Regions from separate parts of the Oceanobacillus sp. M65 genome, predicted to be linked through region 3. Evidence: a T-box and tRNA genes for the amino acid it is inferred to sense, from the RefSeq annotation. Region 3 holds a T-box; the other regions hold tRNA genes.
The links. The T-box of region 3 lies ahead of argS (arginine--tRNA ligase). A T-box ahead of a tRNA ligase gene usually reads a tRNA of that ligase, here a tRNA-Arg.

Region 1 (3,284 bases), on a different contig from region 3:
GGCAAACTTGGCAAATAATACAGGGTAGTCTGGTACGTCACTTTTCATTTCTGCTGCATGCTCAGCATAATTTTTCCCAACACAGATGATCTTTCCAGGTCGCGAAATAGGCGTACCCAATTCGACCTCTTCCCTATCAAACTGTAATCGCTCAACGTGTGTACGTTCAACAAAGTCCAAAGCCTGTTTTGCTAGTTCTATTGCATCTGGCCCAGCTAGAAAAAAGGCATTTGGGTCTGCTGGAAAGTTCTCTGTACCTTCTCCCCCATTTGCCATCTCCATTTGTCTAAATGCATACTCCAGGTCCAATACATTCTTTTTATCTAACATTGCCCCAATCCGAAATGGGCTATTTTTTCCTTTTCTATAGCTAACAAGTTTCATATTCTCACCTCTTTATAATTTAGGAGTGTTGATGGATAATGTCTTGTACCTCTCTTAGTTGTGAGACGGAGATCTGGCCGGGTGCAGATTGGTGCTTTCCAGCAGCAAACGTAGCAGCACTTCCAAAAATTTCTCCAGACAGACGGCTTAATAAACCTAGTTTCCCCATCGCCATAGTAATGACAGGCAGTCCTGATTCCTTCGCCTCCTGGGTCACATCCAATAGTGTTAACAAATCCTTCACCGTCTGTGGCATCACCGCAATTTTAGGAATATCCGCACCAAGTGAGGCCATTTTTTGCAAACGAAAAAGCAAGGTTTCCTTTGCAGGCGTGTGGGTGAATTCATGGTTAGACAGGATAATCTTTACGCCTTGCTGTTTTGCATGGTTCATCATTTCTCGTAGCATGGTTTCATCTGTAAGTAATTCCATATCTACGAGTTCTACTAGTTTTGTATCAAGTACAACTTTTGTTAGATTAAAATAGTCGACTAAGGGCATAGGGCAATTACCGCCCTCTTGTTCGGTTCGAAAGGTGAATAAAAGTGGTGTGTTAGGTACCTGCTCTCGAATTAGGCTCAGCATATGCTTTACTGCAGCGTAATCTGCCACTCTTTTAAAAGCATCTGCCCGCCATTCGATAACATCCGGATTCAACTCTTTAATATAATCGATCTCTTCCAGTAATTCGCTCTCAGAGTCTCCCATAATAGGAACTATTATTTTGGGAGTCCCTTCTCCTATTGTAATGTGTTTTACCTTTATTGATTTCATTTGTTATCCTCCAGTAGTATTTCTCTATAACTATTCTATCATTTTTAGCCCAACATTTTCAGATAATTTACTAGCTGTCTCTTTAAAGTATAAAAAAGTGACTCTCTTACCATACAACGTTACAATATGATATCTTTCCCCTATACTAGAATAAATTAATTACATTGCGAAATGAGGGTGACAATGGAGCGAGAAGACAAGAAAAGCATTGCCTTAACTGGATTTATGGGGGTCGGAAAAACATCTATAGGACAAGCCTTAGCGAAAAAAACAGGGAGACAGCTTATCGATATCGATGCAGAGATTGAAAAAGCACATGAGCTTCCTGTGCCGGAAATATTTCGTAAATATGGCGAAGAATATTTTCGAGAAAAAGAAAAAGTAATGATTCAATCCTATAGTCAGGAAAAAAAGAAGGTTCTATCTTTAGGAGGCGGAGCATTTCTGCAGCCAGAAGTGAGAGAAATTTGTATGGCATCCTGTTATGTTATCCATTTGGAACTATCCTGGGATAAATGGGTCGATCGGTGTGAACAACTCATCGAGACAAGACCCGTGCTACAAGGGAAGAGCCTTAATGAAATGAAAACTCTGTTTCATGCTAGAGAAAAAATCTACCAGGAATACCATCTGAAAATTAACACGGACCATTTATCCATCGACGAAGCCGCCGACGAAATAATACAATTATTATAAAGTGAACCTTCAATCAGTGGGGGTTTTCATTCTTCCCCTACTGATTGTTAGTTGAACGAAGATAAATAAAAAAGAGACAGCTCTTGGATTTTCCAAGAGCTGTCTCTTTCTTTTTATAGCGCGCCCGGAGGGATTTGAACCCCCGACAAACCTGGTACCGGAAACCAGTGCTCTATCCAACTGAGCTACGGGCGCAAATTCTATTTTTCAAATAAGACACATAGGCTATTATAACGCCCCTAAATATTAGATACAAGCTTTTTATAAAAAAAAGGCACGAAAGTACTGTTTTTCAACTAGTAAGTTATTAAATCATGGGCATGTTTCATATAATTTATTAGCAGCAATCTATGAGGAGGAGTCCTATGCAAATTGATTCATCACTTCTTGAAGTAAGAAACCTGCATACACATTTTTTTACCAAGTCCGGTGTGGTGAAGGCAGTTGACGGGGTGGACCTTTCTGTGAAACCTGGAGAAACACTAGGAATAGTTGGCGAATCCGGTTCTGGAAAAAGTATCACGGCATTATCTATCCTTGGACTGATACCTTCTCCCCCTGGCCGGATTGTGGACGGAGAGGTTTTATTTAAGGGAGAAGACTTATTAAGAAAATCACCCAAGGAGATGAGAGCCATACGTGGGAAGGAAATTGCAATGGTTTTTCAGGACCCGATGACTTCCCTTAACCCAGTTCTTACCGTAGAAAGACAGCTGGTTGAAACCATTTTGGCACATGAAAAGCTAACTAGAAAACAGGCATTTGATCGGGCATTGGAGTTACTAGATCTCGTTGGAATTCCCGATGCACGAAACAGAATTCGTAATTACCCTCATGAATTCAGTGGGGGAATGAGGCAACGGGTTATGATCGCAATCGCTTTATCATGTAATCCCTCTCTGCTTATTGCAGATGAGCCAACTACCGCTTTAGACGTGACCATTCAAGCGCAAATTTTGGAGTTGTTTAAGAAAATGCAGAAAGAACTCGATATGGCACTCGTTATGATTACACATGATCTTGGAGTGGTTGCCGAAGTTTGTGACAGGGTGATGGTAATGTACGCTGGAAAGCCAGCAGAGTACACGGAGACAAAAAAGTTATTCGATAATGGAAAACACCCTTATACACTTGGTCTCATGCACTCGATTCCTAAGATCACGGAAAAGAAGCAAAAACTTGAAGCTATTTCCGGGATGCCACCTGATTTGCGTTCTCTCCCTACTGGCTGCAATTTTGCACCACGATGTAAATTTGCAATGGAGAGCTGTCTGCATGCAGATCCCGAGTTAAAGAATGTAGAAGATAACCATGCAGTTAGATGCTTCCTTCATGACAAAGTTATTAGCGAGGAGGAATCCTTCAATGAAACCCCTATTGGAAGTGAAAAATCTTAAAAAACATTTTCCTATAAATGGTACTTCGCTAT
Region 2 (3,284 bases), on a different contig from region 3:
AGCATTAAAAGAGAATGATTTTGACCAGATTGTAAGGAACTGTGTCGAGAGTGCAAGAGATCGTTCGATAGAGCTTGGTAAAAAGAATGGCTAATGAGCAATAAACGATTAGGGGGAAGGCTGAATGGGGGAAAAGAGTAAAGGATTTAACAAGCAATTTTTCTTTTGGGCTATACTCGCTATTGTTTTGATTGCCATCTGGATTTTTATTTAACTGTAGAGCATGCCTCGTCATATAAAACACCCTACTGTGAAAAAGCCAGATTGGCACTCTTTTACAATAGGGTGTTTTCAATTAATAGTTTGGTTTTATTTCATAATTTCTCTGGATTTCCAGCGTCTGGACTGCTGAATAAAATGGCCAATTTTTTCAAGGATTGGCTCAATGGAATCTTCTTTTTTCATTAGATCATAATCTGAGATATTAATGCGCAAAATTGGGCAGGCATTAAAGTTATCAATCCAATTGGAATAACGGTTGTACATTTCTTCCCAATATGAATTAGGTGTGCTTTTCTCCATTTCCCTACCACGTTCTTGAATACGGTCCACGACTTCGTCAAATGAACCTTCTAAATAAATAAGTAGATCAGGGTGTGGGAAATAAGGGGTCATCACCATGGCTTCAAATAGATTTGTATAGGTGTCATAATCCGTTTTTGACATCGTTCCATTTTCGTAATGCATTTTAGCAAATATACCAGTATCCTCATAGATAGAACGATCCTGGATAAAGCCACCGCCGTATTCAAAGATTTTCTTTTGTTCTTTGAAGCGCTCAGCTAGGAAGTAGACTTGTAAATGGAAACTCCAACGCTCAAAGTCTGCATAGAAATTTTCCAAATATGGATTTGTGTCCACTTTTTCAAAGGATGTTTTAAACTGTAATGCATTCGCCAAGGCCTTTGTCATCGTCGATTTCCCGACACCAACTGTACCGGCAATCGTTATAATGCTGTCATTTGGTATAAGGTATTTTTCTCTTAAATTCATCGGTAGTTCCCCTTTTTTCATATTTACGCTGTTCACCTATCGTCTCATTGCACGGAAGCTTTGCAGTTGTTTATCGACCTGCTCTATAATCCCATCCAAATCATGCTGATGCTTTACAAAATCAACCTTGTCTCCATCAATTCGAATCACGGGGATATCTGGATGAAGTATTTCAAATTCATTCATATAGTCCTCATAGTCCTGTGCAAGTTGTGCAAGATAGGATGCTTTAATGTTCTGTTCAATATCCCGTCCACGCATCCGGATACGTTCGAGAATGGTATCCAAACTCGCATGCAGATAAATCATCATGTTAGGCACAGGCATATCGCGAGTTAAAATATGATATATTTGTTCATATTTCTCAAACTTATCTGGCTGTAAAGTACGCTTTGCAAAGATCATGTTTTTCGATATATGATAATCCGCTACAGCGGCTTTGTCCTGGTTTAAAAACTTTTTCTCGATATCTTCAAGCTGTTTAAATCGATTGCATAAAAAAAACATTTCTGTTTGAAAGCTCCACTCGTCAATATCATCATAGAATTTACCGAGAAAAGGGTTTTCCTCAACAATTTCCTTTAATAAGTGAAAGTCATAATGAACAGAAAGTTTTTTAGCTAGGGATGTCTTTCCAATCCCGATTGGTCCTTCTATTGCGATAAAAGGAACTCCTGACATGGCTATTCCTCCAATCCATATTCCATTGAACAAGATGTATTATATTTTACCACACAACGGTAGCCCATACCATGTGAAAAAAATGTTATGCTTTTCAAATTGCCCTCCTTTTTGTATAATGATTTGTACGTTGAACAAAAGCGTAAGTGGCCGTTAAGTACGGACTGGACTGATCCGTAGGAGATAAAGGAAACACAGCGACCGAAGGGAGTTGATGTTGACTTATCGTACGAAGGTGAGGGAAGTCTAGCTAGTTTCTGGGCGCTGGAGCTGGATGTGGCGAATACTGGTAGCGATTAGTAAGTATGTAGCATTTTTTTCGGGCCCTCGTAGCTCAGGGGATAGAGCATCGGTTTCCTAAACCGTGTGTCGCAGGTTCGAATCCTGCCGGGGGCATTACTAGTTTAATGGATACTTAGCGCCCTCTTTCCGTTTTTAATGGAAAGGGGGTTTTTTGTGTTTTCTAAACAAGGTAAACCGCATTAAGCAATATAAGCATAGAGAGCCTAGGGCTTAGGAATTTAGTATGTTTCTATTAAATCAGACGCTCTCTAATAATGTCATTAGTAAATATTCTTTGATATAATGAACAGATTCATTATAGTACTTGGCTAAATTTAAAAGCAGTTGTTTTGGGAGGGAATATCATGAGTAACAAAATATCAGAAATCGACTATCTTGAGGTGATAGAGTACTCTTTGGATCCTCTTATCATCCATACTGATTATCAAATTATGTACATAAATCGAGCGGCAGAAGAACTTTTCGGTGCCACTAAAAAAGAGATTATCGGGTCTAGTCCGTTAGACATATTCAAAGAGACTTCAAAGGACTCGATTAGAAATAGAATACAATCTGCCTATGGGCGCCCGGCAGATGTTATCGAGGAAACTGTTTATAGAATTGACGGAACGACAGTGGAGGTTGAACTATATTGTCACCCTATAGTAGTCGAGGGTAAAAGAGCTATACAAACATATGTAAGAGACATTACAGAACGAAAAAAAGCTGATCAGAGGCAAATAGAAATGACGGCACAAGTAAATGAATTATCTGCAACCCTTGTACCATTACTTAACGGATTAGCAATTCTCCCATTAGCAGGCAGTTTTGATGACCAAAGAGCAAGACAGCTAGTAGATATTGTACCATCAAAGGTTCAAGATCAAAATATAAGTTCTTTAATTATTGATTTCTCTGGTATCTATAATCTTGATAATGTGGTGGCAGATCAACTTTTTAAAATAAACAAGGTACTATCTCTGCTTGGCGTGCAAACCATTATCACAGGGCTACGACCTGAGTTAGCCATGGTAGCAACAAATCTTAATCTAAATTTGGCCTCTATTCCAGTAATGACTACAGTAAAGGATGCACTTTCATACTTGGGTATAGAGTTTAAGAATAATAATTAATTCTTTTTGAAGAGAATTAATTCATAAAGATATTCCTACTTAGAACACTAATTTGGTTAAATCTCCATTCCTTGCTCTCTATGAGTATTCAAAATGGAGATTTCGCTTTGTTGTGGACAGGTATGTTTATCTTCTTTTCTTTTAAAAGCACGTAATAGATCATCTCTTTTAACATAAGATAATGAAGGTATTAAT
Region 3 (3,284 bases):
TGGAAGAATTGCTGCAGGCCAATTACAATAATGCGGCTTTGCATGTAGCGGAGTTGGAAGTAGATCCTGAAAATGAGGAGCAGCAAAAATTACAGCGAATAAATAGTTCGATGATAAATAAGTTATATGAGGTGAGAAACCTCATCAATACAGACGAATGGAAACAGCAACTGAACTTGGAAAACCAATACTATAATGAACTGACTAGCTATGTGGAGTCAGGGGGAGAAACAACCATTCCAATAAAGGAAATCAATTACCGAACGGCCATGAATCAAAAATTGGTAGATGAAGATATCATGCCACAGCACGACCGTTATAGCACAGCACTACCCAACTTTTTAAAACAAATTTTGACCCTCTTTATAAATGCTGGGGCAATTATTCTCATGCTATTAATTATTGGTGACACGTTATCAGGGGAGTTTGAAAATCGTTCTGTGAATCTACTGTTTACTCAACCATTAGAAAAACACCAAATTATAACGAGCAAATTTGCAAGTGCTATCATTACTTATCTGCTAGCAATGGTGGGGATCTTTGGCTTTACCTTCTTAATAGGATTTTTCTTTGGAGATAAGGGAACGTTTAATTACCCTGTCCTCTTTGAGGAAAATGGGGGGATACAATTCCTTACTGTCAAAACGTATATGCTTCAAGGGCTTGCCCTTATCTCTACCACTATTATTCTAGTAATCACTCTCTGCTTCCTGTTTAGCCTCCTAATCAAGCAGTCATTGGCTACTCTATTTGCAGTTCTCGTTACACTGTTAGGAGGATTTGCTTTATGGTGGCTTTTACCTTCTGGGAGTATGGCCTGGCTCAATCCGTTTCGCCAAGTTTACCCAGATAATATACTTCTTTTACAAAATGAGGCACCATGGTATCAAAGTTTTCCAGCAGTTTTTCTCCTGGCGGTTCTCCTACTTGGATGGAGCATGTATATGTTCAAATCTAGTAAACAAGAAGGATGATGTATTAACCTTACTTATTGACTTCGATTACAAATCGGTATTATGCAGAGAGTAGATAGCCGTCGTATGATGAAAGTAAAATAGGTGGGGATGAGAATGAATACTACTATTCGTTTTCGAATAGCTATGGAAGAGGATGTTAGTGAGATTGTGCAAATGCTTGCAGATGATGAGCTTGGGAATAAGCGAGAGCGTTATGAACAGCCACTTCCTACATGCTACTTGGAGGCTTTTCAGGCAATTGATCAGGATCATAACAATGAATTAGTTGTCGCGGTAAAAAGTGAAAAAGTTATCGGGGTTCTCCAGCTAACCTATATCCCGTATTTAACCTATAAAGGTGGGTGGAGAGCATTAATTGAGAGTGTTAGAGTACATTCAAGGGCACGTGGGAGCGGAATTGGGGAGCAGCTAATGACGTGGGCTATCCAACGGGCAAAGGAAAAAGGATGTCATGTGGTGCAGCTAACTACAGATAAACAACGGCCAGACGCACTTCGATTTTATAAAAAGTTAGGCTTTATCGATTCTCATGAAGGCATGAAATATCATTTATAGAGTTGACATGGAGCGTGATTTCAGCTATGATTACAAAAATTATAAGTGAATTCTGTGAAGAAGAGAGTAATTATCATAGATTCTTAAGCGAGTTAGGATTTGGTGTGAGCCTAACAGAACAGTGATAATGAAGCGGACTTCTGAGAAGCAGCCTGAACGAGTGCTAGTAGGGTGTGCCGGTTGATGAACGTTAATCATTTCAAGCTTGGTTCAATTTGAACAAAAAGAGTGGTACCGCGGGTAATCTCGTCTCTATATAGAGGCGGGATTTTTTTATATTGAAAAGGAGATGATGGGGTGAAGGGTAAACAGCTATTTGCTAAGAAAATTGCAGAAGAAACGATAGGGGTATTAACAGAGGATGAAGTTTTAGAGAAAATTGAGTTCCCAAAATATCAGGAACAAGGAGATCTTGCTTTCCCGTGTTTTGAACTGGCAAAGGTATACAAGAAGAATCCAGCTTCTATTGCAACGGAATTAGCAACTAAAACAAAAAGTTCTTATTTTAGTAAAGTAGTCTCTGAAGGACCCTATGTAAATTGTTTTTTAAATAAGAAACACGTTAGTAAGGAAGTATTAGTGGAGATTCAAACGAAAAAAGAAGCATATGGGTCACTGTCTATAGGGCAAGGAAAAAAGGTAACAATAGACTTCTCTTCTCCCAATATTGCAAAGCCTTTTTCAATGGGCCACCTACGCTCCACAGTGATAGGAAACGCTTATGCCAATATATTAGAAAAATGCGGTTACAAGGCAATACGTATTAATCATTTAGGGGATTGGGGTACACAGTTTGGAAAACTCATTTCTGGTTATTATCGTTGGGGGAATGAGCAGGTTGTACGCCAAGATCCTATTAAGGAACTATTAAAGCTTTATGTTCGTTTTCATGAGGAAGCGGAAGTGGACTCAAGGCTGGAAGAGGAAGGACGTCTCTGGTTTCTTAAACTCGAACAAGGGGATAAAAAAGCGTTGGAATTATGGCAGTGGTTTCGAGAAGTCTCCTTGGAAGAATTTAAAGGCATTTATAAGCTTTTAAACGTAACCTTTGATTCATACAATGGGGAAGCTTTTTACAATGATAAAATGGAGGAAACGATTCAGTTACTAAAGGGAGAGAGGTTGCTTTCTACTTCTCAGGGTGCAGAAGTTGTTACCTTGGAGGAGCATAATTTACCTCCTTGTCTAATTCGCAAGTCGGATGGGGCAACACTCTATGCGACAAGAGATTTGACTGCGGCCATCTACCGACATAAAAAGTACCAGTTTGCCAAATCAGTCTATGTTGTTGGACAGGAGCAAAGTCTCCATTTTCAGCAAGTTTTTTTGGTATTAAAAAAGCTAGGATTTAATTGGGCAAGTCAGCTAGAGCATCTTCCTTTCGGGTTTATTTTGCAAAACGGTAAAAAGATGTCAACAAGAAAGGGAAAGGTCGTCCTCTTAGAGAATGTATTAAGGGAAGCGATTGCGATGGCAGAGAAAAGCATCGAAGAAAAGAATCCTACTTTGCAAAACAAATCTAAAGTCGCTCACGATGTTGGAATTGGGGCAATCATTTTTCAAGACTTAAAAACAGATCCCCAGCATTCTGTTGAATTTTCCCTTAAGGACATGCTGCGATTTGAAGGTGCGACCGGTCCATATGTGCAGTATACACATGCAAGAGCCTGTTCCATTCTACGAAAATCGAATCGTTATAAGGGTAGTGAAAGCATTGACGGTTTGTCAGATGGCCTTAGTTGGTCTGTAGTG

Region 1: it has a tRNA-Arg gene. The T-box ahead of argS (arginine--tRNA ligase) is inferred to sense a tRNA for this amino acid. The anticodon was not compared.
Region 2: it has a tRNA-Arg gene. The T-box ahead of argS (arginine--tRNA ligase) is inferred to sense a tRNA for this amino acid. The anticodon was not compared.

What each region holds. Positions count from the first base shown of each region.
Region 1 is NZ_JBQQCJ010000001.1:1,423,657-1,426,940, reverse strand. Features, by position in the region: gene ACTWPF_RS06735 (fumarylacetoacetate hydrolase family protein) at 1-384, opposite strand, end outside; gene aroD (type I 3-dehydroquinate dehydratase) at 404-1,159, opposite strand; gene ACTWPF_RS06725 (shikimate kinase) at 1,343-1,855, shown strand; tRNA gene ACTWPF_RS06720 (tRNA-Arg) at 1,975-2,050, opposite strand; gene ACTWPF_RS06715 (ABC transporter ATP-binding protein) at 2,221-3,252, shown strand; gene ACTWPF_RS06710 (ABC transporter ATP-binding protein) at 3,221-3,284, shown strand, end outside.
Region 2 is NZ_JBQQCJ010000001.1:72,089-75,372, reverse strand. Features, by position in the region: gene proC (pyrroline-5-carboxylate reductase) at 1-94, shown strand, start outside; gene ACTWPF_RS00410 (deoxynucleoside kinase) at 310-993, opposite strand; gene ACTWPF_RS00405 (deoxynucleoside kinase) at 1,030-1,674, opposite strand; tRNA gene ACTWPF_RS00400 (tRNA-Arg) at 1,998-2,070, shown strand; gene ACTWPF_RS00395 (PAS domain S-box protein) at 2,322-3,089, shown strand; gene ACTWPF_RS00390 (DUF6366 family protein) at 3,280-3,284, opposite strand, start outside.
Region 3 is NZ_JBQQCJ010000004.1:227,265-230,548, forward strand. Features, by position in the region: gene ACTWPF_RS16205 (ABC transporter permease) at 1-974, shown strand, start outside; gene ACTWPF_RS16210 (GNAT family N-acetyltransferase) at 1,071-1,532, shown strand; T-box leader at 1,578-1,789, shown strand; gene argS (arginine--tRNA ligase) at 1,830-3,284, shown strand, end outside.